2 regions of the Kitasatospora sp. NPDC043950 genome follow, and region 2 is predicted to be linked to the other one. Evidence: riboswitches for the same ligand, from Rfam matches in the RefSeq annotation. Region 2 holds a riboswitch; the other holds the start of a gene.
What was found. Region 2 has a riboswitch for S-adenosylmethionine ahead of AC07BF_RS32515 (aminotransferase class V-fold PLP-dependent enzyme). Riboswitches for the same ligand answer to the same signal wherever they lie in the genome.
Positions count from the first base shown of each region.

Region 1 (15,416 bases), on a different contig from region 2:
GAGGACGACCCGCGGGCGGCCCGGCTGAAGGGCGACGCCCGGATGGCCGAGGTGCTGCGCCGGGCGGTGCGCGCGGGCATCACGCTGCCCACCGAGCCCTGCGTGGTGGTCCGCGGCTCCCGCCGCTGGCGCGTCCAGGTGAACGAACTCACCGCGATCATCGAGGAGTTGAAGAGCCGCGAGGTGCGCTACGGCGCCGCCAGGGACGCCCTGCCACAGCGGATCGCGCACACCGTGCTGCTGAAGATGGAACAGTCCGGCGAGGCCCCCGACGACCGGGTGCAGGACGCGGTGGCCCGCAACCCCGCGGTCAAGGCGGTGGCCAAGGAGTGCTGGCCGGCGGTCGACCCGGCGAAGCTGGTGCTGCGACTGCTCTCCGACCCGGAGTTCCTGGCCGCCTGCGCGGAGGGCGTGCTGACCCCGGAGGAGCAGCAGGCGGTGCTGTGGCCCAAGCCGGGCCGCTCGGTGAAGACGGCCCGCTGGACGCAGGCCGACGCCGTCCTGGTCGACGAGGCGACGGACCTGGTGCAGCGCACCCCCTCGCTCGGGCACGTGGTGCTGGACGAGGCGCAGGACCTCTCCCCGATGCAGTACCGCGCGGTCGGCCGCCGCTGCACGACCGGCTCGGCGACCGTCCTCGGCGACCTCGCCCAGGGCACCACCCCGTGGGCGACGGCGAGCTGGCCGGACGCGCTGCGCCACCTGGGCAAGCCGGACGCCCACGTCGAGGAGCTGACCAAGGGCTTCCGGGTGCCGGAGGAGGTCATCGCGTACGCCTCCCGGCTGCTCCCGGCGATCGCCCCGGGCCTGGCCCCGGCGACCTCCGTCCGCGACGCCCCCGGCTCGCTGACGATCCGCCGCCTCCCGGACGCGGAGGCCGTGCCCGCCGTCGTGGCGGCCTGCCGCGAGGCGCTGGAGCACGAGGGCTCGACCGGGCTGATCGCCGCCGACGCCCGGATCCCGCTGCTCGCCGAGGCGCTGACCGCGGCCGGCCTGCCGTACCTGTCCCCCGGCGCCGAGACCAGCGCCGAGGCCCGGCTGACGCTCGTGCCGGCCTCGCTGGCCAAGGGTCTGGAGTACGACTACGTGGTGCTGGACGAGCCGGCCGCGGTGATCGCGGGCGAGCCGGACGAGCGGACCGGCCTGCGGCGGCTGTACGTGGCGCTCACCCGTGCCGTCTCCGGCCTGACGGTGCTGCACGGCGAACCGCTGCCCGCGCAGCTGCGCTGAGGAACCGAGCGGCGGGGGCCGGCCCCACCGGGACCGGCCCCCGCCCTCCGCGCACGCTCAGGCGTCGATCAGGGCCCGCCACTCGGCGACCTTGGCCGCGTCCACCGGCGTCCGCCAGCCGTCGACCCGCACCGCACCGCCGACGTGGAAGCCGTCGAAGCCCTCGGCCCGCAGCCCCTTCAGGTGTTCGGCCCGCAGGCCGCCGCCGATCAGGATCCGCTGCCCGTACCCGGGCTCGCCCGCGCGGGCCTGCTCCGCCAGCAGCACCTCGTACCCGGCGTCGACGCCGGCAGGCGCGCCCGAGGTGAGGAAGGTGTCCAGCCCGGGCAGCGCGCCGACGGCGGCCCGCAGGGCGGCCCGGTCGGCGCTGTGGTCGATCGCCCGGTGGAAGGTCCAGCGGCAGCCGGCCACCGCCTCGGCGACGGCGGCGGTGGCGGCCAGGTCGACGGTGCCGTCGGCGTGGAGGAAGCCGAAGACGAACTCCTCGGCGCCCTCGGCCCGCAACGCGGCGGCCCGGGCGGCCAGTTCGTCCAGGCCGCCGGGCGCGAAGCCGTCCCGGATCCGGAGCATGACGCGCAGCGGGATGTCGACGGCGGCCCGGATCCGGGCGAAGTCCTCGACGGACGGGGTGAGCCCGTCCGCGGCCATGTCGGTGACCAGTTCGAGCCGGTCGGCGCCACCCGACTCGGCAGCCTGGGCGTCCTGGGGCGTCAACGCGATGACTTCGAAAATTGGTCTAGACATATCAGTAGGTTGCCACATCCGGCCGGGCCCGGCGAGCCCTTCGCCCCGTCCCCCGGGTCACGCCAGGCTGCGCCCCTTCCCGGAGTCCCCGCCGAACCATCCGCCGAACCGTCCGCCGGGCCCGATCCGGCGCATCGCCACCGCGGCCGCCACCAGGAGCAGCAGCACCGGCGCCGCCATCGGCAGCACGTGCCAGAACCCGCGGCCCTCGCGCCAGATGTTGAACAGGCCCGCGAACATCGTCAGCGACAGCACCGCGACCCCGACGGCCGCCGGCAGCACCCGGCCGCGCAGCGCGGTGAAGGTCAGCAGCAGCGGCCCGATCAGCAGCGCCGCGAACCACTGCATGTCCAGCGGGAAGGTGGAGTCGCCCCAGTGCTGGAGCGCCACCAGCAGCCCGCCCCCGAGGACCGAGGCCAGCGCCAGCCCGCCGGAACGCCAGGAGGCCCTGGGCAGCAACTCCGTCGGCGCCGCGGCCAGCAGCAGCGCCCCCAGCACGAACGGCATGGTGGCCACGCTGCTGTCCCCCACCCCCCAGAGGTCGAATTCCGGCGGCAGCACGACGGCCTGCGCCAGCACGAACAGCGCGGAGACGGCCTGGAGCAGCGAGATGACCCGCACCGCCGTCCAGCGCCCCGTCACGACGGCCACCGCGAGCAGCAGCGCGATCACCGGCGGCGCGATGGTCAGCGCGTACGTGGTGTACGAGGGGTCCCAGGTCAGCCGGCGGGCGGCCCGCTCCGCATCGCTCACCCACGGCACCAGCGCCGCACCGGCCAGCGCCCCGGCGACCATCGGCGCGGCCAGCGCGAGCACCCGCCCGGCCAGCGAGGAGCCGGTCAGCCCGAGCCGCACCCGCAGCCCGTACGCGGCCAGGTCGAACGCCTCACGGGCGACGGCCGAGCGGCCCGCCTCCGCCGTGGTGTCGGCGAACACCGCGGCCAGCTCCTCGCCGCGCTCCCGGCGGTAGCGGGGCGGGTAGAACTGCAGCGCCGCCCGCAGCGCGGTCGAAGGCGCCCCCATCGTCGGTGTGGTCATGGTCATGCGAAGAACCCCCTCATCATCGACTTCCCCTCCGGCTCCGGCTTGCCCTGGAGCGCCGACCAGACGTTCGCGAGACGGCGCTCCGCCTCGGTGGCGACGGCCCGCAGCCGCTCCGCCTCGGAGGCCAGCGCCTCCCGGCCGACGCTGGTCAGCGCGTAGCTGCGCCGCGCCCGCCCGTCCACGACCTCCTCCGCGGCGACCTCGATCAGCCCCTGCTGGAGCAGGCGGTCGAGGGCGCCGTACAGGGTGCCGGTGCGCATCTTGACCCGGCCCTCGGAGATGGCGGCGATCTCCTGGATGAGGGCGTAGCCGTGTCTCGGGGCGTCCGCCAGAGCGGTGAGCAGCAGCAGCGTCGGCTCCTGCATCGAGCGTTCAGTCATACGACTACATATATCGTCAACCTACCTATAGGTCCAGTACTCCCGCCGCCCGGTCCACGACGCGGACCACGAGCGGACTGGGAACGGACCAGGAGCGGGCTGGGAGCGGACCACGAGCGGGCTAGGAGAGCTCCCCCACCGGCGCGACCACCGCGCCTTGCTTGCCGCACACCCAGTGCGGCTCCGGCCCCAGCTCCGGCTCCACGCCGAGCGCGTGCGGGTCCCCGTCGGCGGCGCAGGCGGTGCACAGCGGCCAGCGCCCGTACGCCTCCAGCAGCGCGTCCTGGACGTCCTGGGCGACCAGCCCGAGCACGTACCCGGTGCCGTCCGGCCACTGCTCCAACCACCAGCGGCGGTGCGTCACGGCCTGCTCCACCAGGGAGACGACGGCGGCGTCCGCCACGTCCCGCGAGGTGAGGTCGGCCAGGATCAGCGCCCGCGCGTTGTGCAGCGCGGTCTCGATGTCGTCGGAAGCCATCTGTCCATTCTCCGGTAGAACGCCGTGTGGGCGGCCCCCCGAAGGGGACCGCCCACACGATCAGGAACCAGCCGATCCGATCGGTGCGATCAGGATCAGAAGTCCATGTCACCGCCCGGCATGCCGCCGCCGGCGGCCGCAGCGGCCTTCTCCGGCTTGTCGGCGATGACGGCCTCGGTGGTGAGGAACAGCGCCGCGATGGAGGCGGCGTTCTGCAGCGCGGAGCGGGTCACCTTGGCCGGGTCGATGATGCCCTCGGCGATCAGGTCGACGTAGGTGTTGGTGGCCGCGTTCAGGCCGTGACCGGCGGGGAGGTTGCGCACCTTCTCCACCACGACGCCACCCTCCAGGCCGGCGTTGGTCGCGATCTGCTTGATCGGGGCCTCCAGCGCGACCTTGACGATGTTGGCACCGGTGGCCTCGTCGCCCTCCAGCTCCAGCTTGTCGAAGGCGACCGAGGCCTGGAGCAGCGCGACGCCACCACCGGCGACGATGCCCTCCTCGACGGCGGCCTTCGCGTTGCGGACGGCGTCCTCGATGCGGTGCTTGCGCTCCTTGAGCTCCACCTCGGTGGCCGCGCCGGCCTTGATGACGGCCACGCCGCCGGCCAGCTTGGCGAGGCGCTCCTGGAGCTTCTCGCGGTCGTAGTCCGAGTCGCTGTTCTCGATCTCGGCGCGGATCTGGTTCACGCGGCCGGCGACCTGCTCGCTGTCACCGCCACCGTCGACGATGGTGGTCTCGTCCTTGGTGATGACCACCTTGCGGGCGGTGCCCAGCAGGTCGATGCCGGCGTTCTCCAGCTTGAGGCCGACCTCCTCGGAGATCACGGTGCCACCGGTGAGGATGGCGATGTCGCCGAGCATGGCCTTGCGGCGGTCGCCGAAGCCCGGGGCCTTGACGGCGACGGACTTGAAGGTGCCGCGGATCTTGTTCACGACCAGGGTCGACAGGGCCTCGCCCTCGACGTCCTCGGCGATGATGACGAGCGGCTTGCCGCTCTGCATGACCTTCTCCAGCAGCGGCAGCAGGTCCTTGACCGAGCCGATCTTGGAGTTGGCGATGAGGATGTAGGGGTCCTCGAAGGTCGCCTCCATGCGCTCCAGGTCGGTCGCGAAGTAGGCGGAGATGTAGCCCTTGTCGAAGCGCATGCCCTCGGTGAGCTCGAGCTCCAGACCGAAGGTGTTGCTCTCCTCGACGGTGATGACGCCTTCCTTGCCGACCTTGTCCATGGCCTCGGCGATGAGCTCGCCGATCTGGGTGTCGGCGGCCGAGATGGAGGCGGTGGAGGCGATCTGCTCCTTGGTCTCCACGTCCTTGGCCTGGGCCAGCAGCTGGTCGGAGACGGCGGCGACGGCCTTCTCGATGCCGCGCTTCAGGGCCATCGGGTTGGCGCCGGCGGCGACGTTGCGCAGACCCTCGCGAACCAGGGCCTGGGCGAGCACGGTGGCGGTGGTGGTGCCGTCACCCGCGACGTCGTCGGTCTTCTTGGCGACCTCCTTGACGAGCTCCGCGCCGATCTTCTCGTAGGGGTCCTCGAGCTCGATCTCCTTGGCGATGGAGACACCGTCGTTGGTGATCGTGGGGGCGCCCCACTTCTTCTCCAGCACGACGTTGCGACCCTTGGGGCCGAGCGTGACCTTCACTGCGTCGGCGAGCTGGTTCATGCCACGCTCAAGGCCGCGGCGAGCTTCCTCATCAAAGGCGATGATCTTGGCCATCAGAAGTGGTCCTCCGGGACACGGTCGACTGCTCGGACCAAGGGGTGCCCGCGACGGACGGCCCTGGTGTGCGGGGGTCCTTTCCCCTACCGCTCCCGGGGGCCTCACCGACCCGGTCCGCTGTCACTCTCACGCTGTGAGTGCTAACGCCAATAATTAGCACTCGGGGTGGTCGAGTGCAAGCCCAATCGCGATCCCGCGAGCCGCCCGGGGCGCTCCCGCCGACCCGCGCAACTCCCCGCCGGGGAACGCCGACGGGCCCGTACGACGCGTGTCGCACGGGCCCGTCGAGAAGCGAGTGGTCACCAGCCGTGGGCCGCGCCGAGCTCCTGGGGTCGGAAGGGGGTCACACCGCGGCGCGGACCATGTCCGCCTGCGGGCCCTTCTGTCCCTGGGAGATCTCGAACTCGACCCGCTGGCCCTCCTCGAGGGTGCGGTAGCCGTCCATCTGGATCGCGCTGTAGTGGACGAAGACGTCCGCACCACCGTCGACCGCGATGAAGCCGTAGCCCTTCTCCGCGTTGAACCACTTGACGGTGCCCTGAGCCATTCCGAACTCCCCTAGTGCTGTGCTGGCCCTTCACGCGCCCGCAGGTCGCGGGCCCGGGTCTGGTTTGAAGGCCGGCCCGGGGAACCCCCCCTGGGCGCAGCCGTGCACGCCGCAACCCTCCGCCGGGGGTGCCTGACGGCGCCCTGTGAGCGGGTGATTACGTCGACCGCGGCTGAATGTATCCGGATCGACGCCCTCTGCAACAGGGTCAGCTGCGGGGAATTCCGGCACCACGCCAAGGGGCAGGACGGGCCAAAGCGGGAGGAATTCGGCATTTCACGCCGGACATAGCGGACGGATTACTGCAAATCCCCGCGGGAATTCTGACATCTGCCTGACATGTTTCACGGCCCAGGCACCCGACCGGTCTCAGCGGCCGGACGACCGTCCGGCGATTCGCGGGTGATTCGCGGGTGAGGATGAGGGGAAGCCCTGTTCCCAACCGAGCCACACTCTACTCCGACTTGACCCCGCCATATTCCCGCCGAAATGCGGCCGGCCGCCCGTGCGTACGGAGAACGGAATTCCGTACGCGCGGACGGCCGGTCGGACGAGCGGCTCGGGCGGGGTGCCCGGATCGGGGCGCGGCTCAGCAGCCGCCGGCCACCGCCGGGATGATCGAGACGCTGGCGCCGTCCGCGATCCCGGTCGCCAGGCCCTCGGCGAAGCGCACGTCGTCGTCGTTCACGTAGACGTTGACGAAGCGGCGCAGCTTGCCGGCGTCGTCCAGGATGCGGGCGGCGATCCCCGCGTGGTTCTTCTCCAGGTCGGCGATGACCTCGCCCAGGGTGGCGCCCTCGGCGGCCACCTCGGCGGCGCCGCCGGTGTAGGTGCGCAGGATGGTGGGGATACGGACGTTGGCGCTCATGGTTCTCCTAGCGGACAGGGCCCAGCGGGGTGGGGGGATTCAGGCGGACGCGAGGCCGGCGTCGTGGAAGGACGCCAGGGTCGGGCGGATGACGGCGGTCATCCCGGCCCCGGCGACGGCGTCCAGGGTCTTCAGGCCGTCGCCGGTGTTGATCGCGACGGTCTCCTTGGCCGGGTCCAGCTGGCCGGTCTCCACCAGCTTCTTCAGCACGCCGACGGTCACCCCGCCCGCGGTCTCGGCGAAGACGCCCTCGGTCCGGGCCAGCAGCCGGATCGCGTCCACCACCTCGGCGTCGGTGACGTCCTCGACCGCGCCGCCGGTGCGCCGGGCGATGTCCAGCACGTACGGGCCGTCCGCCGGGTTGCCGATCGCCAGCGACTTGGCGATGGTGTCCGGCTTGACCGGGCGGATCACGTCCTGGCCGGCCTTGAACGCCGCCGACACCGGGGAGCAGCCCGCCGCCTGGGCACCGAAAACCTTGTACGGCCGGTCCTCGACCAGGCCGAGCCTGATCAGCTCCTGCAGCCCCTTGTCGATCTTGGTCAGCTGGGAGCCGGAGGCGATCGGGATGACGATCTGCTCCGGCAGCCGCCAGCCGAGCTGCTCGCAGATCTCGTACGCCAGCGTCTTGGAGCCCTCGCCGTAGTACGGGCGCAGGTTGACGTTGACGAAGCCCCAGCCCTCGCCGGCCGGGTCGCCGATCAGCTCCGAGCAGAAGCGGTTCACGTCGTCGTAGTTGCCCTCGATGCCGACCAGCTCACCGCCGTACACCCCGGCCATGACGACCTTGCCCTGCTCCAGGTCGTGCGGGATGAACACGCAGGACTTGAAGCCGGCCCGGGCAGCCGCCGCGCCCACCGCGCCGGCCAGGTTGCCGGTGGAGGAGCAGGAGAGCGTCGTGAAGTCGAAGGCCCGCGCGGCCTCGATGGCGCAGGCCACCACGCGGTCCTTGAACGAGTGGGTCGGGTTGCCCGAGTCGTCCTTGATGTGCAGCTGCGCGGTGAAGCCCAGCTCGCGGCCCAGGTTGTCCGCCTTGACCAGCGGGGTCCAGCCGGGGTTCAGGTTGGGCTTGGTGGCGACGTCGGCCGGGACGGGCAGCAGCGGCGCGTAGCGCCAGATCGAGCTCGGGCCGGCCTCGATCCGGCGGCGCAGCGCCTCGGCGTCCTCGCTGCCGAAGTCGTACGCGATCTCCAGCGGGCCGAAGCACTCCAGGCAGGCGAAGCTCGGACCGAGCGGGAAGCGGGTGCCGCACTCCCGACAGGACAGCGCGGTGGCGGGGCCGAGGTCCACGGATGCGGGTGCGACAGTGTCGATAGCCATGATGGCGGAGGCCTCTCTCCTCATCTTCCCCGTGGCACGGTCGCGCCACAGGCCGGAATTGGCACCTGTCCCGCCGGGGCCTGTCGACAGACAGCCGCGCGAGAAGGTTGCCGGGACGTCAACGGGCCGTTCCCTCAGTCCCTCTGGATGAGCTTGTGAAATTGTGGTGGTGCTCAACGGCGACCCCGGCGTGCAAAGGTCCGGCCGCTGTACGAAGACTGTATCCGAAGGCGTCAACCCCGAACGGGATCGTCCGCCACGCGAGATGGCGCGTCCCACCGACCCCGCCGAGGAGAGTCCCGTGCCCGCCGAACCGACCCCCGCGCTGCTCCCGCAGGCGGCGTCCTGGCTGCGCCGCCGCTCGTGGAGCGCGGTCGACCGGCCGGTGCACGCCCTGCTGGAGGCCAAGCGCCGGACCGGCCACACGGTCAGCGTGGTGCTGCCCGCGCTGGACGAGGAGGCCACCGTCGGCGACATCGTCCGCACCATCCGCCGCGAGCTGATGGAGCGCCTCCCGCTGGTCGACGAACTCGTCGTGGTCGACTCCGGCTCGGCCGACGCCACCGCCGCCGTCGCGGCCCGGGCCGGCGCCCGGGTGGAGTACCGCGACGCGATCCTGCCCCGGCTGCCCGCCGTCCCCGGCAAGGGCGAGGTGCTCTGGCGCTCGCTGCTGGTCACCCGCGGCGACATCGTCTGCTTCGTCGACGCCGACCTGCGCGAGTTCGACCCGGCCTTCGTCTCCGGCATCCTCGGCCCGCTGCTGACCGAACCGGACATCCAGCTGGTCAAGGCCATGTACGACCGGCCGCTGGAGACCGAGGGCGCGGTGGTCCCGGCCGGCGGCGGCCGGGTCACCGAACTGGTCGCCCGCCCGCTGCTCAACCTGCACTGGCCGGAACTCGCCGGTTTCGTCCAGCCGCTCGGCGGCGAGTACGCGGCCCGCCGCGCGCTGCTCGAACGGCTCCCCTTCCCCACCGGCTACGGCGTCGAACTCGGCCTGCTGGTCGACGCGCTGGAGACGGTCGGGCTGGACGCCCTGGCCCAGGTGGACGTCGGCGTCCGGCACCACCGGCACCAGGACGGCCAGGCCCTCGGCCGGATGGCCGCCACCATCTACCGCACCGCCCTCGAACGCCTCGACCGCACCCACCGGCTGAAGGCCTCGGCCGACCTGGTCCACCCGCTGCTGACCCAGTTCACCCGCGACCCGCAGAGCCGGGAGTTCACCGCCCACACCCACCCGGTGACCGCCCTGGAACGCCCGCCCATGCACACCGTGCCCGAGTACGCGACCCGACACTGAACACCCACCGAAAGGGTTTGCCGCTCCGGAGCCCCGGCAACGTACCAACCATGGGCGATCTCACGACCGAACGTTCGAGTGCGACCGGCACCGCCCCCGTCCTGGTGGCCTCCAATCGGGGACCGGTGTCGTTCGGCACCGCGGACGACGGCACGCTGACCCTCCGCCGCGGCGGCGGAGGCCTGGTCTCCGGCCTCTCCGCCATCGACGACCCCGACGCCGTCTGGGTCTGCGCCGCCCTCGGCGCGGCCGACCGGCAGGCCGCCAGAGGGGCCCCGGACGGCCGCCTCGACCTCGCCGGGCACGACGTGGGCGGCCAGGCCGTCCGCATGCTGGACATCGATCCCGACACCTTCGCCCGCGCCTACAACGGCGTCGCCAACTCCACCCTCTGGTTCGTCCACCACCTGCTCTACGCCACCCCCACCGCCCCCGCCTTCGACGCCGGGTTCCGCACCGAGTGGGCCGCCTACCGCGCCTACAACGCCGCCTTCGCCGAGGCGCTGGCCGCCGAGGCCGCCCCCGGGGCCGCCGTGCTGGTCCAGGACTACCACCTCTCGCTGACCCCTGCCCTGCTCCGCGCCGCCCGCCCCGACCTGCGGATCGGCCACTTCTCGCACACCCCGTGGGCCCCGCCCGAGTACTTCCGGCTGCTTCCCGACGACGTCGCCGAGGCCGTCCTCACCGGCATCCTGGGCGCCGACCGGGCCGGCTTCCTGACCCGCCGCTGGGCGCTGGCCTTCGCCGACTGCTGCGCCGACCTGCTCGGTGCCGAGGTCGACCGGGACGCCATGACCGTCACCCACGCCGGCCGCACCACCCGGCTCGGCGTGCACGCGCTCGGCGCCGACGCCGACTTCCTGCGCGAGCGCTCCCACCGCCCGGACGTCGACGAACGCCTCGCCGCCCTCCGCGAGGCCGTCGGCGGGCGGCGCACCATCGTCCGGGTCGACCGCACCGAGCTGAGCAAGAACATCGTCCGCGGCCTCCAGGCCTACCGGCACCTGCTGCGCACCCGCCCCGAATGGCACGACCGGGTGGTGCACATCGCCTTCGCCTACCCCTCGCGCACCGACCTCGCCGAGTACCGCGCCTACACCGCGCAGGTCCAACGGCTCGCCGAGGACATCAACGCCGAGTTCGCCACCCCCGCCTGGCAGCCGCTGATCCTGCACGTCGACGACGACTTCCCGCGTTCCCTGGCCGCCTACCGGCTCGCCGACGTGGCCCTGGTCAACCCGATCCGGGACGGCATGAACCTGGTCGCCAAGGAGGTTCCGGTGGTGTCCGACCACGGCTGCGCCCTGGTGCTCTCCCGCGAGGCCGGCGCGCACGCCGAACTCGCCGAGGACGCGCTCACCGTCAACCCGTACGACATCATCGCCACCGCCGACGCCCTGCACGCCGGCCTCACCATGCCCGAGGGGGAGCGCGCCGACCGCACCAAGCGCCTCGCGGCGGCGGCCACCGCGCTGCCCCCGCAGCAGTGGTTCCTCGACCAGCTCAACGCGCTGTGAACCAGCTCAACGCGCTGTGAACCGGCTCAACGCGCTCTGAGCCCGCTCAACGCGCCGTCGCCCGGCTCAGACCGCTCCGACGGCCGCGCCCAGCGCCGCGAGCAGCTCCACCACGCCGGCCGGGCCCGGGACCACCAGGTCGGCCCGGTCGGCGAGTTCACGCACCGGCGCGTCCCCCACCGCGCCGCTGCACACCAGCAGCCCCGCCACCCCCTCGCCGCGCAGCTTCTCCACCGCCGCGAAGGCCGCCACGTCCCCCAGGTCGTCCCCCGCGTACAGCACCGAATCTGCCCCGCGCTCGCGCAGGAAGCCGGTCAGCGCCGCGCCCTTGTCCACCCCCGGCGGCCGTAGCTCCAGCACCAGCCGCCCGGGCTCCACCACCAGCCCGTGCCCGGCCGCCAGCTCGCCGACCGGCGCCCGCAGCAGCTCCAGCGTCTCCTCGGGCGCCGCCGTGCGCCGGGTGTGCACCGCCAGCGAGCGCCCCTTGTCCTCCAGCCACGTCCCCTCGGGCGCCCCCGCCGCCGCCAGCAGGCCAGGCAGCGCCGCCCGCGCCCCGGCCACCCCGGGGTGCACCGGCGGCGCGGTCACCTCGCCGCCCTCCCAGCGCTCGGCGCCGTAGTGCCCCAGCACCACGACCCCGGGCAGCCCGTCCAGGCCGCCGTACTCCGCCGCCAGCGCGGCCGGCCGACCCGTCACCACCACCACGGCCCGCACCGCCGGCACCAGCGCCCGCAGCGCGGCCGCCGCCCCCGGATGTGCCCGCGCCCGATCGGGATCCGCCACGATCGGCGCCAGCGTCCCGTCGAAGTCCAGCGCGATCACCGCCTCGCCCGGCGCCGCCAGGATCGCCCGCAGCCCGTCCCGCCCGGCAGCCGTGACCGGCGCCCACTTCTCGTCAAAGCCCATGCCCGAGCCCTACCCCGCGGCCCCGTCCCGCTACCGTGCCGCCCGCCGGGCCTCCCGGATCCGGCGCAGCCGGTTCACCAGGACAGGGGCGTGCGCCAGGGCCTCCGGCCGGTCCAGCAGCGCGTTCAGCAGCTGGTAGTACCGGGTGGAGGAGAGCCCCAGTTCCTCCCGGATCGCCCGTTCCTTGGCCCCGGCCGTCCGCCACTGCCGCCCCTCCAGGGCCAGCACCGCCACGTCCCGCTCACTCAGCTCGCCCACCAGGACACCTCCGCCATCACTACGGAGTGTCATTCTCCCGCGTGAGCCGGACACACTGTGCGCCCTCCGGCACCCGGCCGCCCCGGCTAGCGTCGGCGGTATGACCACGCCCAGCTTCGCCGTGCACATCCCCACCGCCGACCTCGAACCCGATCCGCTCGACCCGGCCCAGATCGTCTCCGGCACCCCGGAGGTCTCCGGCCTGGTCCTCGCCGAGTCCCCCGACGGCCGCCAGCTGCGCGGCATCTGGCAGATCACCCCCGGCGTGGTCACCGACGTGGAGGCCGACGAGTTGTTCGTGGTGCTCAGCGGCCGGGCCACCATCGAGGTCGAGGGCGGCCCGACCCTGGAGGTCGGCCCGGGCGACTGCGCCGTGCTGCGCGAGGGCGACCGGACCACCTGGACGGTCCACGAGACGCTCCGCAAGGCCTACGCCATCACGCTCCCCTGACGAGCCCGCCCCTGACGCCCCCGCCCCTGGAGGGCACCCCGGCCCGGGTTCACTTGCGGACCCGGGCCGCCTCCTTGACCGCCGCGTCCTGCAGCCCGGCGAGCGCCTGCTTCGGGTCGCCGGTGACGGCCTGCCCGATCCCGGCCTTGATCCGGTTGCTGACGTCGCCCCAGGCCGGGTCCCCGAACGGGTAGAAGCTGGCGTTGGTCAGCCCGACCGCGAACTGCTTGAGGTCCTCGTGCTTCGGGTCGGACGTCATCTGGTTGAACGCGTCCTGGGTGACCGGCAGCAGGTTGTACTGCTCGTCGAACTTCAGCTGGAACTCGCGGGAGTAGGCGAAGGACAGGAACTTCTTGATCTCGTTCTTGTGCCCGTTGGCCTTGAACGCCATCATCCAGTCCGCGACGCCGAGGCTGCCGGTCTTGCCCACGCCGTCCTTCTTGGGGATCGGCGCCGTCCCGAAGTCGATCTTCCCGGCGGTGGCCATCCGCAGCAGCGTCGGGTGCCCGTTCAGCATCGCGACCTTCCCGGCCGCGAAGTCCTGGAAGACCGGGGTGCGGTTCATCTTGCCCGGGTCCGGATAGGTCAGCCCGGTGGCCACCAGGTTGTTCTTCAGCCAGCTGAAGGTGGCCTGGTTCTGGGTGCTGTCGATGGTGTAGTTGCCGACGTCGTCGGAGAGGCTGCCGCCGCCGCTCAGCGTCCACAGCATGGACTCGGCCGGTGCCTCCTCCGGCCCGAGCGGCAGCCCGTACGGGGTCACGCCCGGCACCTTGGCCTTGATCTTCTCGGCGTCCTGGCGCAGTTCGTTCCAGGTGGCCGGCGGCTGGGTGATGCCGGCCTGGCGGAAGACCGCCTTGTTGTAGAAGAGCACCCGGGAGGAGGAGACGAACGGGATGCCGTACTGGGTGCCGAGCACCTGCCCGGCGTGCGCGAAGGTGTCCAGGAAATTGGCCTGGGTGTCCATCGAGAGCACGTCGGCGGCCGGGTACAGCCGGTCCGCCGCGACCTGGTCGGCGAAGCCGCCGGTCTGCAGCAGGTCGGGGGACTTGCCGGCCGCGATCATGTCGTCGACCTTCTTGCCGATGTCGGTCCAGCTGTCCACCTCGACGTCGACCTTGATGCCGGGGTTGGCGGCCTCGAAGCCGCGCGCGATCTCGTCCCAGTACAGCTTGGAGCTGGTGTCGGCGCTCTCCCCGTAGTCGGCGGCGACCAGCTTGAGGGTGACCGGCCCGTCCTCCTGCCCGCCGCAGGCGCTGACGGCGGTGAGTACCAGTGCTCCGGCCAGCGCGGTGCCGAGGACGCGGGTGGGAACGTGGGCGCGCCTGTTCAACGCGGGTACCGCCTTCAGGGGAGAACTGCGACCGGACGGGGGAATCCGGGAGGGGGGAGGCGCAACACTGCCAAACCCACCGGGCAGTGGTCCACACCACTGTGCCGAGCCCGCCGAGTAGTTATCGAAGTGCGGACGTCATTGCACGATGCGCAACAGAAGGTGAACGGAAGGCGCCCGGCGCAAAGCCGCTCACACTGCCCCCATCTGCGACAAAGCTCACCTACTTTGGACCAGACCAATCCGACAACTGGACTAGACCTCTTCTACCCGACCAAGGGAAACTGTCCTCCGTGAAGCACGTCATCGCACTCGATGTAGGCGGCACCGGCATGAAGGCCGCGCTGCTCGCCCAGGACGGCTCCGTGCTGTTCGAAGCACGCCGACCGACCGGGCGGGAGCACGGCACGGACGCCGTGGTCACCGCCATCCTCGACTTCGCCGCCGACCTGGCGGACGAGGGCCGGGGCCGCTTCGGCGTCGCCCCGCTCGCGGCCGGCGTCGCCGTCCCCGGCACGATCGACGAGAGGAACGGCATCGCGGTCTACTCGGCCAACCTCGGCTGGCGGGACCTCCCGCTGCGCAAGCTCCTGGGCGAGCGCCTGGCCGGGCCCGACCGCGCCGTCATCCCCGTCGCGCTCGGCCACGACGTGCGCTCGGGCGGCCTGGCCGAGGGCCGGCTCGGCGCCGGCCGGGGCGTCGACCGCTTCCTGTTCATCGCGCTGGGCACCGGCATCGCCGGTGCCATCGGCATCGGCGGCCGGATCGAGGCCGGCGCGCACGGCTACGGCGGCGAGATCGGCCACGTCGTGGTCCGCCCGGGCGGACCGCAGTGCGGCTGCGGCGCCCGCGGCTGCCTGGAGACGCTCGCCTCCGCCTCCGCCGTGTCCCGTGCCTGGGCCGCGGCCAGCGGCGACCCCGACGCCGACGCGGCATCCTGCGCCGCCGCGGTGGACGCCGGGGACGACCGCGCGCTCGCGGTCTGGCAGGGCGCCGTCGACGCCCTCGCCGACGGGATCGTGCTCGCCCAGAGCCTGCTCGACCCGTCCACGGTGATCGTCGGCGGCGGGCTGGCCGAGGCCGGTGACACGCTCTTCGACCCGCTGCGCACGGCGGTCACCGAGCGACTGACCTTCCAGATGCCCCCGAAGGTCGTACCCGCCATGCTCAAAGACACCGCCGCGTCCCTGGGCGCGGGCCTGCTCGCCTGGGATCTGCTCTCCATGGAGGTGACCGCGTGACCACCGCGGACCGTGACCGTACCGCACTGGCCGGCGCCCGGCTGGTCCTGCCCGGCGGCGTCGTCGAGGGCGGCCACC
Region 1 covers NZ_JBWKER010000012.1:157,470-172,885, forward strand. Annotated here, with positions in the region: gene AC07BF_RS11305 (HelD family protein) at 1-1,230, shown strand, start outside; gene AC07BF_RS11310 (copper homeostasis protein CutC) at 1,288-1,974, opposite strand; gene AC07BF_RS11315 (hypothetical protein) at 2,032-3,018, opposite strand; gene AC07BF_RS11320 (PadR family transcriptional regulator) at 3,015-3,398, opposite strand; gene AC07BF_RS11325 (hypothetical protein) at 3,520-3,876, opposite strand; gene groL (chaperonin GroEL) at 3,972-5,594, opposite strand; gene AC07BF_RS11335 (cold-shock protein) at 5,941-6,144, opposite strand; gene AC07BF_RS11340 (MoaD/ThiS family protein) at 6,734-7,012, opposite strand; gene thrC (threonine synthase) at 7,052-8,332, opposite strand; SAM riboswitch class I at 8,350-8,486, opposite strand; gene AC07BF_RS11350 (glucosyl-3-phosphoglycerate synthase) at 8,658-9,635, shown strand; gene AC07BF_RS11355 (alpha,alpha-trehalose-phosphate synthase (UDP-forming)) at 9,686-11,152, shown strand; gene otsB (trehalose-phosphatase) at 11,219-12,058, opposite strand; gene AC07BF_RS11365 (DUF3263 domain-containing protein) at 12,089-12,349, opposite strand; gene AC07BF_RS11370 (cupin domain-containing protein) at 12,417-12,767, shown strand; gene AC07BF_RS11375 (extracellular solute-binding protein) at 12,817-14,097, opposite strand; gene AC07BF_RS11380 (ROK family protein) at 14,391-15,338, shown strand; partial or broken gene AC07BF_RS11385 (N-acetylglucosamine-6-phosphate deacetylase) at 15,335-15,416, shown strand, end outside.
Region 1: another riboswitch for S-adenosylmethionine. It lies ahead of thrC (threonine synthase); the one in region 2 lies ahead of AC07BF_RS32515 (aminotransferase class V-fold PLP-dependent enzyme).

Region 2 (15,416 bases):
TTGGTCGGACTGCTTGCGGAGCTGGTCGGCCCGCTCCTTGGCGCCGTTGTACTTCTCCGCCGCCTGCTCCTGGTCCTGCTGGAGCTGGTCGATCTGCGCCTTGACGTCGCTCTTGCTCGGCTGGGGCGCGGCGTGCGCGGCGACCTGCGCGGAGAGGGCGACCGCGGTCGCCGCGGCAGCGGTGAGCACGGAGACCCGGGCGCGGCTCGGCTGCTTGGGACGGCGGTGGGAGGCCAAGGGAATTGCTCCTTCTTCCATCGGCCTCACCCGATCAGGTGAGAATCCGGAAAATAGGTTTGACGCCACACCCTAGGGAAGATCCACGGGTTTTGCCACTCCCCCGAAGGCGTGAACTCCACTTCCCCCGCAGGCTTCACTGGATGTGCACACCGCCGCAAACCGGGCGCTGACCAGGCGTCATCCCGCCGCGGCAGCCGTCAGGGCCGCGCCAGCCGGTTCAGCAGCAGAACGGAAGCCACGGGGCGCGCGCCAGCCTTCCGCACGCCCTCCGCGACCTCCCGGTCGGTGGACACCACCACCACCGGACGACCCTGCGGCTCGGCCCGCACCAGACGGCGGATCAGCTCGTCCGCGGTCTCGCCGGTCCGGCTGAACCGCACCCGCACCCCGCGCGGTGGCGCCATGATCACCGGAACGTCCAGGTCCTGCCCGTCGAACACGCAGGTGACCTCCGCCTGCGTGCGCTGGGCCAGCATCGCCAGCCCGCCCAGCAGCCGGATCCGCTGCTGCTCCAGCGGCAGCGTCGGATAGCCCGTCTTGGTCACGTTGTAGCCGTCCACCACCAGGTGCACCTGCGGGATCGCCAGCAGCTGGTCCAGCAGCGCCGGATCGTCGTCGGCCAGACCGCGCCGGGCCACGTCGTGCGGCGAGGCCGCACCCGGCACCACCGCCTCCACCAGGTCCCCCGGCCGGATCTGGGAGACCGGCAGCGCCAGCTCCCGCTGGAGCCCCTGCGCCGACTGCAGCACCGTGTCCAGCAGCAGCCGCAGCCGCATGTCCTCGACGCTGCGGCCCTCGCGGGCCGACCGGCGGCCCTGCTCGGCCGCCGTCTCCAGCTCGCCGACCCGGTGCCGCAGCCGCCGTGCCTCGGACTCCGCGGCGCCACGCTCGGCGGCCGCCTGCGCCCTCGCGGCCTCCAGCTCGGCGGTCAGCCGCCTGGTCTCGGCCTGCGCCCGGCGGGTGTCGCTCTCCAGCGAGCGCACCTTCTTCCGCAGCGACTCGGCCTCCCGGCGGACGTCCTCGGACTCCGCGCGCTGCCGCTCCAGGTCCGCCCGGGCGGCGGACCGCAGCTCGGCGAGCTCCGCCTGCAACTTCTCCGCCAGCCGGGTGGCCTCGGCAGCCGCGCCCTCGGCGCCGGCCCGCTCGGCCTCCTCCCCGGCCTCGGCCACCAGCCGGCTCCAGCCGGCCGACCGCACCAGGTAGGCGGCGGCCGCGACGTCCATCGGATCGGCGGCGCCCGGAACGCTGCCCGACTCCAACGCCTTCACCAGGTCCGGCTGGCCCAGCCTCAGCCGCTCCGCTATCCGCACCCGGAACGCCGGCTCCGACTCCAGCGCCGCGGCCAGCGCCGTGGCCGCGTACTTGGCCCGCCGGGCCGGGGTGAACTTGACGTACTGGCGCAGGCTCTGCGGCAGCTCGCCAGGCGGCAGCCCGCCGAGCGCGTCCGAGGCCAGGCCGACCACGCGCCGGCGCACGCCCTCGGGCAGCGGCCGGTCCAGCTTCTCGGCACCACGCTCCGGCGCCACCTCGCCGGAACCCGCCGCCCCGCCGGGGCCCACCGACTCATCGGAACCCGCCGCCCCGCCGACGGCCGCGGGCTCGGACGGAGCCGCGTCGGCGGCCCGCGCCTGCACGGCCGCAGCGGGCTGAAGCCCCTGCGCTTCGGCGGGCTCCCTCGCTGCGTCCACCACGTCCTCGGCTCCGATCCTGGTCCTACGGGGTCACGGCCCGCGGCCGCCGCCCTGTCGTCACGCTCCGTGCGTCCTGTCTGTATTGTCCCAGCGCGGCGGGCAGGCGCGCCGCGCACCCGCCCCCGCGCCGTCGGGCGTCAGCCCTGGTCGGCGGAGGCCTCCGCGTTCTCGGCGCCCGGACGGGCCACCAGCTCGACCTGGTCCACGGCGTTGCACCAGCGGCAGCGCACCGACTCGATCGTCTCGCTCAGCACCTCGGTATCCTCGACCTTGGACTCGCCGGCCAGGTCGAAGTGCAGGAACTCGGTGACCCGCGCGGTGCGGGTCACGTCGAAGCGGGTGAGGTTTCCGCACAGGGTGCAGCGCCAGCGCGTCTCGGCGGTCAGGGCGGGGACGGTCATCGGGGGTCCTCTCGGGTGGTCCCTGGGTGGGCTAGGCGCTCCCCCCGGAGCCCCGGCGTCGGCGGCGGGAGGCGGGATTGCCCGCCCCAAGCCTATTGCCTGAGGCAACCATCCCGGCCACCAGTCAGGAGAACGAGCGGGCTAGTCCACCTGCCGTACAAGGCCGTGTCACACGCCCGACACGGAGGGATGCTTGGCCGCATGGCACTGACGGCCCCCGGGCACACCGACGCGCGGGGCGAGCACCCGTCCGTGCCCGCCCCGGCGGTCACCTACGCCCTGATCGCGGTCAACACCCTGGTGTTCCTGCTGGGCCCGGCCGCCGGGCTCAACCCGCTGTACGGCACCGGCCAGTCCCGGCTCTGCGCGGAGCAGCGGTACGAGCAGCGCTGGGGCGTCATCCCCGCCGAGGTGCTGGCCGGCCGCCCGCTGACCGCCGAGCAGCTGGCCCAGGCCCCCGACCCGGCCCCGGGCTGCCCGGCCGCGCCCACCCCGGGCAAGCACCCGGCGCTGTCCGTCCTCACCGGGCTCTTCGTGCACGCCGGCTGGCTGCACCTGCTGGGCAACCTGCTCTTCCTCCACGTCTTCGGCCCCACCGTCGAACGGCGGCTGGGCCGGGCCCGGTTCGCCGTCTTCTACCTGGCCGCCGGCAGCCTGGCCACGTACGGCTTCGCCCTCGCCGAGGCGCACTCCCCGGGCTCCACCCGGGTGCTGATCGGCGCCTCCGGCGCGATCTCCGCCGTCCTCGGCGCCTACCTGCGCTTCCATCCGCGCGCCCGGGTGACGACGCTCGTCCCGCTGCTGCTGTTCCTGCCGCTGCGCTTCCCGGCCTGGCTGGTGCTCGGCCTCTGGTTCGCCCTGCAGTGGTGGTCGGTCCACTCGGCCGGGCCCGGGGTGGCCTATCTGGTTCACGTGATCGGCTTCTCGGCGGGCTTCCTCTACGCCTGCACGGCGGTCAGCCACCCCCCGAGACGACCCGGCTGACGCCCGATACGCTGGCGGCACCCCACAAAGGAGCCCGAACAGTGATCACCGCCATCGTCCTGATCAAGACCAGTGTCGACCGCATCCCGGAGATCGCCGAAGCCATCGCGGCCATCGAGGGCGTCAGCGAGGTGTACTCGGTGACCGGTGGCTACGACCTGGTGGCGATGGTCCGGGTGCGCCGGCACGACGATCTGGCCGCGGTCATCCCGGGCCGGCTGAACAAGGTCCCGGGCGTGGCCCACACCGAGACCCAGATCGCCTTCCGCACCTACTCCCAGCACGACCTCGAGGCCGCCTTCGCCCTCGGCCTGGACGAGTAGGCCCCTCGGCCCCGCCGACCGGGCCCCTCAGCCCTGCTGACGCCCCCGGTCGACCTGCACGGTGGCGACGCAGCGCCCGCCCTCGTTGCGGTAGTTCCACGCGGCACCGTCCGTGACCAGCTCGCGCACGGCGGTCAGGAAGCGGTCGACGTGCTCGTCCGGGGTCCCGGCCCCGAAGCTCACCCGGATCGCGTTCAGGCTGCGCTCGCCGGGCAGCGACGGCTCGGGCGCCCCGCACTCGGAGGGGGAGACCTCTTCGTCCCCGAGCAGGGTGCGCAGCAGCGGGTGCGCGCAGAACAGGCCGTCGCGGACCCCGATGCCGTACTCGGCGGACAGCGCGGCCGAGAAGTGCGAGCTGTTCCAGCCCTGGACGACGAAGGACAGCACGCCCACCCGGGCCGCCTCGGCGCCGAACAGGGTCAGCACCTTGACCTGCGGGATCTCCGCCAGCCCGGCGGTCAGCCGGGCGATCAGCTGCCGCTCCCGGGCCTCCAGCACGTCGAAGCCCGCCTCGCTCAGCGCCCGGCAGGCCGAGGCGATCGCGTAGGCGCCGATGACGTTCGGCGAGCCGGCCTCGTGCCGGGCCGGACCGGAGTGCCACTGGACGGCCACCGAGCCGTCGGTCCCCCGGGCCACCGTCCGGGTCGCCCCGCCGCCGGCCAGGTACGGGTCGGCCGCGTCCAGCCAGTCCGCCCGGCCGGCCAGCACGCCGGCGCCGAAGGGCGCGTAGATCTTGTGGCCGGAGAAGGCGATCCAGTCGACGTCCAGCTCGCGCACCGAGACCCGGTGGTGCGGGGCCAGCTGGGCGGCGTCCAGCACCACCCGGGCGCCGTGCCGGTGCGCGGTCCCGGTCAGCTCGGCGACCGGCCACAGCTCGCCGGTCACGTTGGAGGCTCCGGTGACGCAGAGCAGCTTGGGGCCCTCGGGCGCCTCGGCGAGCGCGGCGTCCAGGGCGGCGACCGCCTCGGCGTGCGAGCGCGGCGCGCGCAGGTAGTGGACGTCGAGCCCGGCGTGCGCCCAGGGCAGCAGCGAGGCGTGGTGCTCGGTCTCGAAGGCGAACACCCGGGTCCCGGCCGGGACGGCCGAGGCGAGCAGGTTCAGCGAGTCGGTGGTGGCCCGGGTGAAGACCACCTGGTCGCCCTCGCGCAGGTCGAGGAACTCGGCGACGGTGCGGCGGCTCTGCTCGAACAGGTCGGTGGACAGCTGGGAGAGGTACCCCGCGCCGCGGTGCACGCTGCCGTAGTAGGGGGCGTAGGCGGAGACGTCGTCCCAGACCCGCTGGAGCGCCGGGGAGCTGGCCGCGTAGTCGAGGGCCGCGTACCCGACCTTCTCGCCGCTGGCGAGCGGGACCTGGACGTCGTGGCCGAGGACGGCGAGGGGGGCGCAGATTTCGGTGGCGATCGACATGAGGATGCACTCCTTCTGGGGGTGTGGGACCCCGGGAGTGCTAAGTCGTCGGGCGTCCGCGCTTGCCGCACGGACGATTCGCCGAGCGACCCGGTCCTCACCCAGGGCACCCCGCCACGGACGGAGGGTTGCCGGACAGCAAGCTGGGGCTTGACGCTGTCACTCATGACCTGGCCAAGACTCTAGGTCGCGCCCAGCGAGTGGTCAAACAGGCATCCACCATCCGGACAGCCGAGGAGCCCGCGCCGGCGTTCCGGCACGGGCTCCCAAGTACCGCCTCACACCCGGCTGGTGGCCTCCGACCAACGCCGCAGCAGCTCCTGCGCCGCGCCCGAGTCGATGGCCCGCTCGGCCCGCGCCATGCCCGCCGCGAGCTGTTCGGTGAGCGGCGCCTCACCCAGGTCGAGCGCGACCAGCGCCGCCGCCGTGTTCATCAGGACGGCGTCCCTCACCGCCCCGCGCTCGCCGGCCAGCAGCCGCCGCGCGACCTCGGCGTTGTACGAGGGGTCCGCCCCGCGCAGCGCCTCGATGCCGACCAGCTCGACGCCGACGTCCCGCGGGTCGAAGGCGGTCTCGGTGACGGTCCCGTCCCGCACGATCCACACCTGCGAGGTGGTGGTGATGGTCAGCTCGTCCAGGCCGTCGTCGCCCCGGAAGACCAGGCCGGTCGAGCCGCGCCGGGCGAGCACGCCGGCGATCAGTCCGGCGAGCCGGGTGTCGAAGCAGCCGATCGCGTGCGAGGTGACCTTGGCCGGGTTGGTCAGCGGGCCGAGGATGTTGAACGCGGTCGGCACCCCGAGGTCGCGCCGGGCGGTGGCGGCGTGCCGCATCGACGGGTGGAACTTGGCCGCGAAACAGAAGGTCAGCCCGACCTCCTCGGCGATCTCGGCGACCCGCCGGGCCGACAGGTCGAGGCGGACGCCGAGCTTCTCCAGCACGTCCGAGGAGCCGCTGGCCGAGGAGGAGGCCCGGTTGCCGTGCTTGACCACCTTGGCGCCGGCCGCGGCCGCGACGATCGCCGACATGGTGGAGATGTTGACGGTCTTGGCCCGGTCGCCGCCGGTGCCGACGATGTCCACGGCCGGGCCGGGGATGTCCAGCGGCTCGGCGTGCGCGTACATCGCGTCCACCAGGCCGGTGATCTCGTCGACCGTCTCACCCTTGGCCCGCAGCGCCACCATGAACCCGGCCACCTGGACGGGGGACGCCTCGCCGCTCATGATCCGGTCCATCGCCCACGCGGTGGCCGAGCGGTCGAGGTCCTCCCCCTTCAACAGCGCCGCCAGGACGTCCGGCCAGGTGCGGACCACCTGCGCGGGTGCGGTACCACCGTTCGCAGGGTTCACGTTCACCATGGCTGACTCCAGCTGTTGTCGGGTTCCCCGCGGCGGGGGGACGTCCGTACGGATGGAGTCAGCCTATCGACCGGCGGGGTTCCCCCGGCGGCGTCTTCTCTAGTTCTGAGACGGCACCGCTCAGCGGCTGACGGGCGCCCGCTTGGCCAGCCGCGCCCGCAGCAGGGTGGCGACCGCCTCGGCCAGCGCCACCGGGTCCACCGGGCGCGAGATCGCGGCGTCGGCCCGGCTCCAGGCGGCCAGCCAGGAGTCCTGCGGCCGGCCGATCAGCACCAGCACCGGCGGGCAGCCGTAGATCTCGTCCTTGAGCTGGCGGCCGAGCCCGAGCCCGCCGGCCGGCACCGCCTCGCCGTCCAGGATGCAGAGGTCCACGCCGCCCTTCTCCAGTGCCTTCAGCACCGCGGGGGTGGTTGCGCACTCCAGGTAGGACAGTTCCGGAAGGTCCTCGACGGGCCGGCGGCCGAGTGCCGTCAGCACCTGCTCTCGGGTGTTGCGGTCATCGCTGTAGACGAGGACGGTGAGCGTCTCGTCGGTCGTGTACGCCATGGGCCCTGCTCCCTCAAGTGTGATCCGGACCACGTTCGCCTGATCCGGATGCTACTCCCGATCACCCGTCGCCGAGTCCCCCTCGCGGACCTTCCTCCTCAAGCCGCCGCGCCCGCGACTCACCCGCCCGGAGGACGGCCCGTCACCCGGACCCGTCCAGACCACCCGTACGGCCGATAAGGGGCCCGCGCATTACCCCCGGAGGCTCCGCCAAGCGTGCAACGACGCGCTGGGCAACGGGGTCGCAGGCCCCTCCGAAGGAACCGTCAGAAAAGGGACACGCCGCTGCTCAGCCGCCATTGGGACCCCCCACCGCCCTCCAGGGGGGCATACCGCACGCACCGGACACTCCGAGGGACACCCCCCGGCGTGAAGACGGAATAAGGGACCGACATAATGTCCGTCGTGGCGACAGCAACAGCAGTAGAAACCGGGCACGCGCACGGATCGGTCAACCGGCCGAACATGGTCAGCGTCGGAACGATCGTCTGGCTCAGTTCCGAGTTGATGTTCTTCGCGGCCCTCTTCGCGATGTACTTCACGCTCCGCTCCGTCAAGGGAGCCGAGTTCTGGACCGAGAAGGCGCACGCCCTCAACGTGCCCTTCTCCTCGGTCAACACCACGATCCTGGTGCTCTCCTCGCTGACCTGCCAGCTCGGCGTGTTCGCTGCCGAGCGCGGGGACGTGAAGAAGCTCCGCTCGTGGTTCGTCATCACCTTCGTGATGGGCGCGATCTTCATCGGCGGCCAGATCTTCGAGTACACCGAGCTGGTCAAGAAGGACGGCCTCTCGCTGTCCTCCGACCCGTACGGCACGGTGTTCTACCTGACCACCGGCTTCCACGGTCTGCACGTGACGGGTGGTCTGATCGCCTTCCTGCTGGTCCTGGGACGGACGTACGCAGCCAAGCGCTTCACGCACGAGCAGGCCACCGCCGCGATCGTCGTGTCGTACTACTGGCACTTCGTCGACGTCGTGTGGATCGGCCTGTTCGCGACCATCTACCTGATCAAGTAACCAGCTGATCAGGTCGCTGGCCACCGGCTTCGGTCCCCGCCCTCACCGGCGTCGGGCCGATTCTGCCGGTGGCGACGCTCCCACCGACCGACCGCGCGCGCAGCCCTAGACAGGCAGCCTCGTGCCGGCCAGACCGGCCGCCGGGTGCACCCACCAGTCGACCAGATCCTGACACCGGGGTTATTCCGTGAAAAAGCTCTCCGCACGACGGCGCCACCCATTGGCGGCGCTGGTCGTCCTACTTCTCGCCCTGGCGGCAACCGGGGGGCTGTACGCCGCGTTCGCGCCCGCCGACAAGGCGCAGGCCGACGTCGCCGCGCAGTCGCTCGCGATCGATGAGGGCAAGAAGCTCTTCGCCGTGGGCTGCTCCTCGTGCCACGGCCTGAACGGCCAGGGCAGCAGCGACGGTCCGAGCCTGGTCGGCGTCGGCTCCGCCTCTGTCGACTTCCAGGTCGGTACCGGCCGCATGCCGGCCCAGCAGCCCGGCGCCCAGGTGCCGCGCAAGAAGAACATCTACTCGCAGGCGGAGATCGACCAGCTCGCCGCCTTCGTCGCCTCGCTCGGCCCCGGCCCGGTGACGCCGACCCCGGAGCAGTACACCTCGACCAACCCGGACGACATCTCCAAGGGTGGCGAGCTGTTCCGCACCAACTGCGCCCAGTGCCACAACTTCGCCGGCCAGGGCGGTGCCCTGACCAAGGGCAAGTACGCCCCGTCGCTGGAGGGCGTGGACGCCAAGCACATCTACGAGGCCATGCAGACCGGCCCGCAGAACATGCCGTCGTTCCCGGACACCACCATGCCCGAGGAGCAGAAGAAGCAGATCGTGGCCTTCGTCCGCCACACCACCTCCGATGAGCCCAACCCCGGTGGTCTCACGCTCGGCAGCCTCGGTCCGGTGACCGAGGGTCTGTTCGGCTGGATCTTCGGTCTCGGCACGCTCATCGCGGTCGCGATCTGGGTCGCCGCCCACACCACCAAGGCCAAGAAGTCATGAGCCACGACATGTCAGAAGAGAAGCTTCCGGAGTCACACGGCTCCGCCGGTGACGTCGCCGCGCACGGCGACCCGTTCGCCGACCCGGGCCTTCCGGCCCACGAGCCCCGCCGCACCGACATCGACGAGCGGGCCGCCCAGCGGGCCGAGCGTCAGGTCTCGCTGATGTTCGTGGTCTCGATGCTCGCCACCATCGGCTTCATCGCCTCGTACGTGGCCATCGACCCGGACAAGATCGTCTACATCTTCCCGCTCGGTCACGTCAGCGCGCTGAACTTCGCGCTCGGCCTGACCCTGGGCGTCGCGCTGTTCATGATCGGCGCGGGTGCGGTCCACTGGGCCCGCACGCTGATGTCGGACGTCGAGCTGCCGGCCGAGCGCCACCCGATCGAGGCTGACGACGAGGTCCGCGCGGACGTCATCGAGCAGTTCAAGACCGGTGCCGCCGAGTCCGGCTTCGGCCGCCGCAAGATGATCCGCAACACCCTCATCGGCTCCATGGCGCTGGTCCCGCTCTCCGGCGTGGTCCTGCTCCGCGACCTCGGGCCGCTGCCCGAGAAGAAGCTGAAGGAGACGGGCTGGAACGAGGCGACCCCGGCCAAGCCCCTGCAGCTCATCAACATGAGCACCAACCTGCCGATGAAGGCCGAGGACATCGTCATCGGCTCGCTGACCTTCGCCATGCCCGAGGGTCTGCACGTCCACGACGAGGACTTCCAGCAGGCGATCGCCAAGGACGCCCTGATGCTGGTGCGCATCGCGCCGGACGACATCAAGGACGACCGGTCGCGGGAGAAGGCCTTCGAGGGCATCCTCGCCTACTCCAAGATCTGCACCCACGTCGGCTGCCCGATCAGCCTGTACGAGCAGCAGACCCACCACGCGCTCTGCCCCTGCCACCAGTCGACCTTCGACCTGGCGGACGGCGCGCGCGTGATCTTCGGCCCGGCCGGCCACCCGCTGCCGCAGCTGAAGATCATCACTGACGAGAAGGGCTACCTGGTCGCCACCGGCGACTTCGACGAGCCCGTCGGCCCGAGCTACTGGGAGCGTGCTCGATGAGTACGAGCAGCACCACCGGTGCCGCCAAGCCCGCCAGCACGCGCGCCAAGCCCGCCAACAAGTGGGAGGCCGCTGCTGACTGGACGGACGGCCGGGTGGGGATCTACTCCCTCGCCAAGGCCAACCTGCGCAAGATCTTCCCGGACCACTGGTCCTTCATGCTGGGCGAGATCTGCCTCTACACGTTCGTCATCATCATCCTGACCGGTGTCTACCTGACGCTGTTCTTCAAGCCGTCGATGGCCGAGGTCGTCTACAACGGCTCGTACGTGCCGCTCAAGGGCATCGGGATGTCCGAGGCGTACGCCTCGACGGTGGACATCAGCTTCGAGGTCCGCGGCGGTCTGCTGATCCGGCAGATCCACCACTGGGCCGCCCTGGTCTTCGTGGCCGCGATGCTCGTGCACATGATGCGCGTGTTCTTCACCGGCGCGTTCCGCAAGCCGCGTGAGATCAACTGGGTCTTCGGCTTCCTGCTGCTGATCCTGGGCATGTTCGACGGCTTCTTCGGCTACTCGCTGCCGGACGACCTGCTGTCGGGTACCGGTATCCGGTTCATGGAAGGCGCGATCCTCGCCGTCCCGCTGGTCGGCACCTACATCCAGATGTTCCTGTTCGGGGGCGAGTTCCCCGGCCACGACATCGTGCCGCGCTTCTTCACGATCCACGTGCTGCTGATCCCGGGCATCATGCTCGGCCTGCTGGTGGCGCACCTGATCCTGGTCTTCTACCACAAGCACACCCAGTGGGCCGGCCCGGGCAAGACCGAGAAGAACGTCGTCGGCATGCCGCTGATGCCGGTCTACATGGCCAAGGCCGGTGGCTTCTTCTTCCTGGTGTTCGGTCTGATCGCCGCCATCTCGGCGATCGCCACCATCAACCCGATCTGGGCGTACGGCCCGTACCGCCCGGACCAGGTGTCCACGGACGCCCAGCCCGACTGGTACATGGGCTTCTCCGAAGGCCTGATCCGCGTCATGCCGGGCTGGGAGGTCGGCCTGTGGGGCCACACCCTGAACCTGGGTGTCTTCATCCCGCTGATGATCTTCCCGCTGGTCCTGGTCTCGATCGCGGTCTACCCGTTCATCGAGGGCTGGATCACCGGCGACAAGCGCGAGCACCACATCCTGGACCGCCCGCGCAACGCGCCCGTCCGCACCGCGCTCGGCGCCGCCTGGATCAGCCTCTACCTGGTGCTGCTGGTCGGTGGTGGCAACGACCTGTTCGCCACCCACCTGCACCTGTCGATCAACTCGATCACCTACTTCGTCCGCGTCGGCTTCTTCGCGGTGCCGGTCATCACCTTCATCGTCACCAAGCGCTGGTGCCTCGGCCTCCAGCGCCGGGACAAGGAGAAGGTGCTGCACGGCCGCGAGACGGGCGTCATCAAGCGCCTGCCGCACGGCGAGTTCGTCGAGGTGCACGCCCAGCTGCCGCAGAAGGACCTGTACAAGCTCACCGCGCACGAGCAGGTCCAGCCGGTCGAGCTGCCGGCCCAGACGGACGAGAACGGCGTGGCCAGCAAGGCCGGCCTGCTCGGCCGCACCCGGGCCAAGCTGTCCCGCGGCTTCTACGGCGGCGGCGCCCAGATCCCCAAGCCGACCTCCGAGGAGCACCACGAGATCACCAGCGGCCACGGCCACCACTGATCCCGTACGCCCCGCAGCGTCACACCCGAGGGCCGCTGACCAGAGTTCTTCTGGTCAGCGGCCCTCGGGCTTTCCCGTCCCCCGTCCGCACCCTCCAGGAGCTCCCGTGCAGCTGTCCGTCGACCCCGCCGCCGCCACTCCCCCGTACGAGCAGATCCGGGCCCAGATCGCCGAGCGGGCCCGTTCCGGCGAACTGCCGACCGGGCTGCGGCTGCCCACCGTCCGGGCCCTGGCCGAGGAACTGGGGCTGGCCGCCGGGACGGTCGCCCGGGCGTACCGGGAACTGGAGGCGGACGGCGTGGTGGAGACCCATGGCCGGCGCGGCACGCTGATCGCGGCCACCGGCGACACCGCGCACCGGCTGGCCGCCGCGGCCGCCGCCGAGTACGCCGAGCGGGCGACCCGGCTCGGGCTCCCGCGGGCGGATGCGCTGGCCGCGGTGGACGCCGCCCTGCGGCTGGCCTACCAGGAGGCCTGAGAAGGCGCTCCAGGGGCCCTCAGGCCTCCGGGCGGATCATCCCCGAGGCGTGGGCCTGGGAGGCCGGCGCGGTGGTGCTGACGGGCTCTCCGAGGGCACTGTGCTTGACCCAGTCCGTCCAGGAGATGTTCCAGTCCCCGAATCCGTTGCCGAACGGCTCCATGGTGGCGCCGCGGCTGTTCACCACCGTCACCAGGTCCCCCACCCTGGTGTTCTGGAAGAACCACTTGGCGTTCTCGGTGCTCATGCCGGTACAGCCGTGGCTGACGTTCTCCAGGCCCTGCGAGCGGACCGACCAGGGCGCCGCGTGGACGTACTCGCCGCTCCAGGTGACGCGGGTGGCCCACTCCACGTTGAGGTCGTAGAACTCCGAGCTCCCGGCCTTTATCCCGATCGTCTCGCCGTTCATCCGGACGGACCGCTCCTGGCCGAGCACCACCTTGACGCCGTTGCGGGTGTCGAAGCCGGGCTTGCCGGTGGTCACCGGGATGCTCCGGACCAGCTCGCCGTCACGGCTGAGGGTGAGCACGTGGGCGGCCGCGTCGACCACCGTCTCGACCCGGGCACCGATCCGCAGGCCCAGCGTGCTGCGGTCGCCGCCGTAGAGGCCGTCCTCGATCCGGACGCCGGTGCCGTCGAAGGCCAGCGAGACGGTGGTGCCGGCCGGCCAGTACTCCTGCGGGCGGAAGTGCAGTTCCTTGTCGCCCACCCAGTACCAGGCGCCGGTGACGGCGGGCTGGGAGCTGACGGTCAGGACGCGCTCGACCTCCTGGCGGGCCTGCGGGTCCTGCACCGCCTCGGAGAGCTGCACGGTGAGCGGCTGGCCGACGCCGTAGATGCCGCTGCCGGAGGAGTCCGGGCCCAGCTTGGCGGTGAGCAGGCGCTGGGCGGCGAGGGTGCTGAAGTCCGCCGTGGTGTCGCCGCGGCCGCCCTTGCCGTCGTCGGCGGCGATCCGCACCGAGTAGTCGGTGTCGGCCTTCAGCCGGCCGGTGGTCTGCCAGCTGTGCTGGTCCTCGGCGAGCTGACCGGCCACCACCCGGCCGTCCGGGCCGGTCACGGTGACGTCGGTGAGCCGGCTGCCGGGCACGGACGTCACCGTGAGCGGCTTGGAGGGGTCGACCTTGCCCCCGCCCTCGGCCGAGAGGTGGACGAACGCGGCCGCGTCGATCCGGTGGGGGCCGACCGCCTCGCCGCCGCCGGACGAGCAGGCGGCCAGCGGGGCCAGTACTGCGAGGGTCAGCGAGATGCCGCCGATACCTGCGATTCCGCGCCTGTCGGCCATGAAACGCCTCCGAGGGTCCGCACGATTGCTCAGATCGTAGGAACGAGGCTGGCCGAAGCGACATCGGAGCGACCCCGCGTTCACCCGGGTGAGTGGTTTCGTCACCCTGGAGACGCAACGGGGCCGGTCCTCCCCGTGCGGGAGGACCGGCCCTGTCGTCGTCGGCGGAACCCGGGAACCTACTGGTTCTGGTTCTCGCCCCGGTAGAACTCGAAGACCCAGCCGAAGAGGCCGATCAGGATGATCGGGATCGACCAGAACAGCAGCCACCAGCCGAAGATCACTCCGAGGAACGCCAGCGAACCGCCGATCGCCAGGGAGAGCGGCTGCCAGCTGTGCGGGGCGAAGAAGCCCAGCTCGCCGGCGTCGTCCGCCACCTCGGCCTCGGGGTTGTCACCCGCGCCGCTGTCCACCCGGCGGGCGGTGAAGGCGAGGTAGTACCCGATGAAGGCGCAGAGCGCGAAGGCGAGGAACAGCGCCGTGGTGCCGGCCGCCTCGATCCCGTGCTCCGAGTGGTTGGTCCACAGGCCGTAGGTGACGGCCATCGCGAGGACGAAGACGGCCAGGCCGAGGAAGATCTTTCCCTGTTCCTTCATCAGACGTCGCCCTCCTTCTTGCCCTTGTCCAGCTTCGGGGCGTCGTACTTCGCCGGGGTCACGCCGGCGAGGTGCTTGGCCGGCTCACCGTGGTTCTCCAGGTAGTCCAGCGCGGCGATCTCCGGGTGGTGGAGGTCGAAGGCCGGGGATTCGGAGCGGATCCGGGGCAGGGTGAGGAAGTTGTGCCGCGGCGGCGGGCAGGAGGTCGCCCACTCCAGCGAACGGCCATAGCCCCACGGGTCGTCGACCTCGACCTTCTCGCCGTACTTGGCCGTCTTCCACACGTTGTAGAGGAACGGCAGCATCGAGGCGCCGAGCACGAACGACCCGATGGTCGAGACGGTGTTCAGCGTGGTGAAGCCGTCCGAGGCCAGGTAGTCGGCGTAGCGGCGGGGCATGCCCTCCGCGCCGAGCCAGTGCTGGACCAGGAAGGTGGTGTGGAAGCCGAAGAACAGCGTCCAGAAGGTGATCTTGCCGAGGCGCTCGTCCAGCATCTTGCCGGTCATCTTCGGCCACCAGAAGTGGAAGCCGGCGAACATCGCGAAGACGACGGTGCCGAAGACCACGTAGTGGAAGTGGGCGACGACGAAGTACGAGTCCGAGACGTGGAAGTCGATCGGCGGGGAGGCCAGCAGCACACCGGTCAGACCACCGAAGAGGAAGGTGACCAGGAAGCCGACCGTCCAGAGCATCGGCGTCTCGAAGCTCAGCGAGCCCTTCCACATGGTGCCGACCCAGTTGAAGAACTTCACACCGGTCGGGACCGCGATCAGGAAGGTCATGAAGGAGAAGAACGGCAGCAGCACCTGCCCGGTGACGTACATGTGGTGCGCCCACACCGTCACCGACAGACCGGCGATCGCGATGGTGGCCGCGATCAGGCCGGAGTAGCCGAACATCGGCTTGCGGCTGAAGACCGGGATGATCTCCGACACGATGCCGAAGAACGGCAGCGCGATGATGTACACCTCGGGGTGGCCGAAGAACCAGAACAGGTGTTGCCACAGCATCGCCCCGCCGTTGGCGGGATCGAATACGTGGGCCCCGAATTTACGGTCCGCCTCCAGGGCGAACAGCGCGGCGGCCAGGACCGGGAAGGCCAGCAGGACCAGCACGGCGGTCAGCAGGACGTTCCAGACGAAGATCGACATCCGGAACATCGTCATGCCGGGGGCGCGCATGCAGATGATCGTGGTGATGAAGTTGACCGCACCGAGGATCGTGCCGAAGCCGGAGAAGGCCAGACCCATGATCCACATGTCGGCGCCGACGCCCGGCGAACGGACCGCGTCCGACAGCGGGGAGTAGGCGAACCAGCCGAAGTTGGCCGCGCCGTTCGGGGTCAGGAAGCCCGCCACCGCGATGGTCGAACCGAAGAGGTACAGCCAG
Region 2 covers NZ_JBWKER010000065.1:18,916-34,331, forward strand. Annotated here, with positions in the region: gene AC07BF_RS32490 (C40 family peptidase) at 1-237, opposite strand, end outside; gene AC07BF_RS32495 (NYN domain-containing protein) at 438-1,799, opposite strand; gene AC07BF_RS32500 (hypothetical protein) at 2,069-2,332, opposite strand; gene AC07BF_RS32505 (rhomboid family intramembrane serine protease) at 2,534-3,316, shown strand; gene AC07BF_RS32510 (Lrp/AsnC ligand binding domain-containing protein) at 3,358-3,639, shown strand; gene AC07BF_RS32515 (aminotransferase class V-fold PLP-dependent enzyme) at 3,667-5,046, opposite strand; SAM riboswitch class IV at 5,100-5,217, opposite strand; gene trpD (anthranilate phosphoribosyltransferase) at 5,325-6,401, opposite strand; gene AC07BF_RS32525 (response regulator) at 6,522-6,947, opposite strand; gene ctaE (aa3-type cytochrome oxidase subunit III) at 7,344-7,964, shown strand; gene qcrC (cytochrome bc1 complex diheme cytochrome c subunit) at 8,152-8,961, shown strand; gene qcrA (cytochrome bc1 complex Rieske iron-sulfur subunit) at 8,970-10,022, shown strand; gene qcrB (cytochrome bc1 complex cytochrome b subunit) at 10,019-11,671, shown strand; gene AC07BF_RS32550 (GntR family transcriptional regulator) at 11,778-12,149, shown strand; gene AC07BF_RS32555 (L,D-transpeptidase) at 12,169-13,431, opposite strand; gene AC07BF_RS32560 (cytochrome c oxidase subunit 4) at 13,611-14,027, opposite strand; gene ctaD (aa3-type cytochrome oxidase subunit I) at 14,027-15,416, opposite strand, start outside.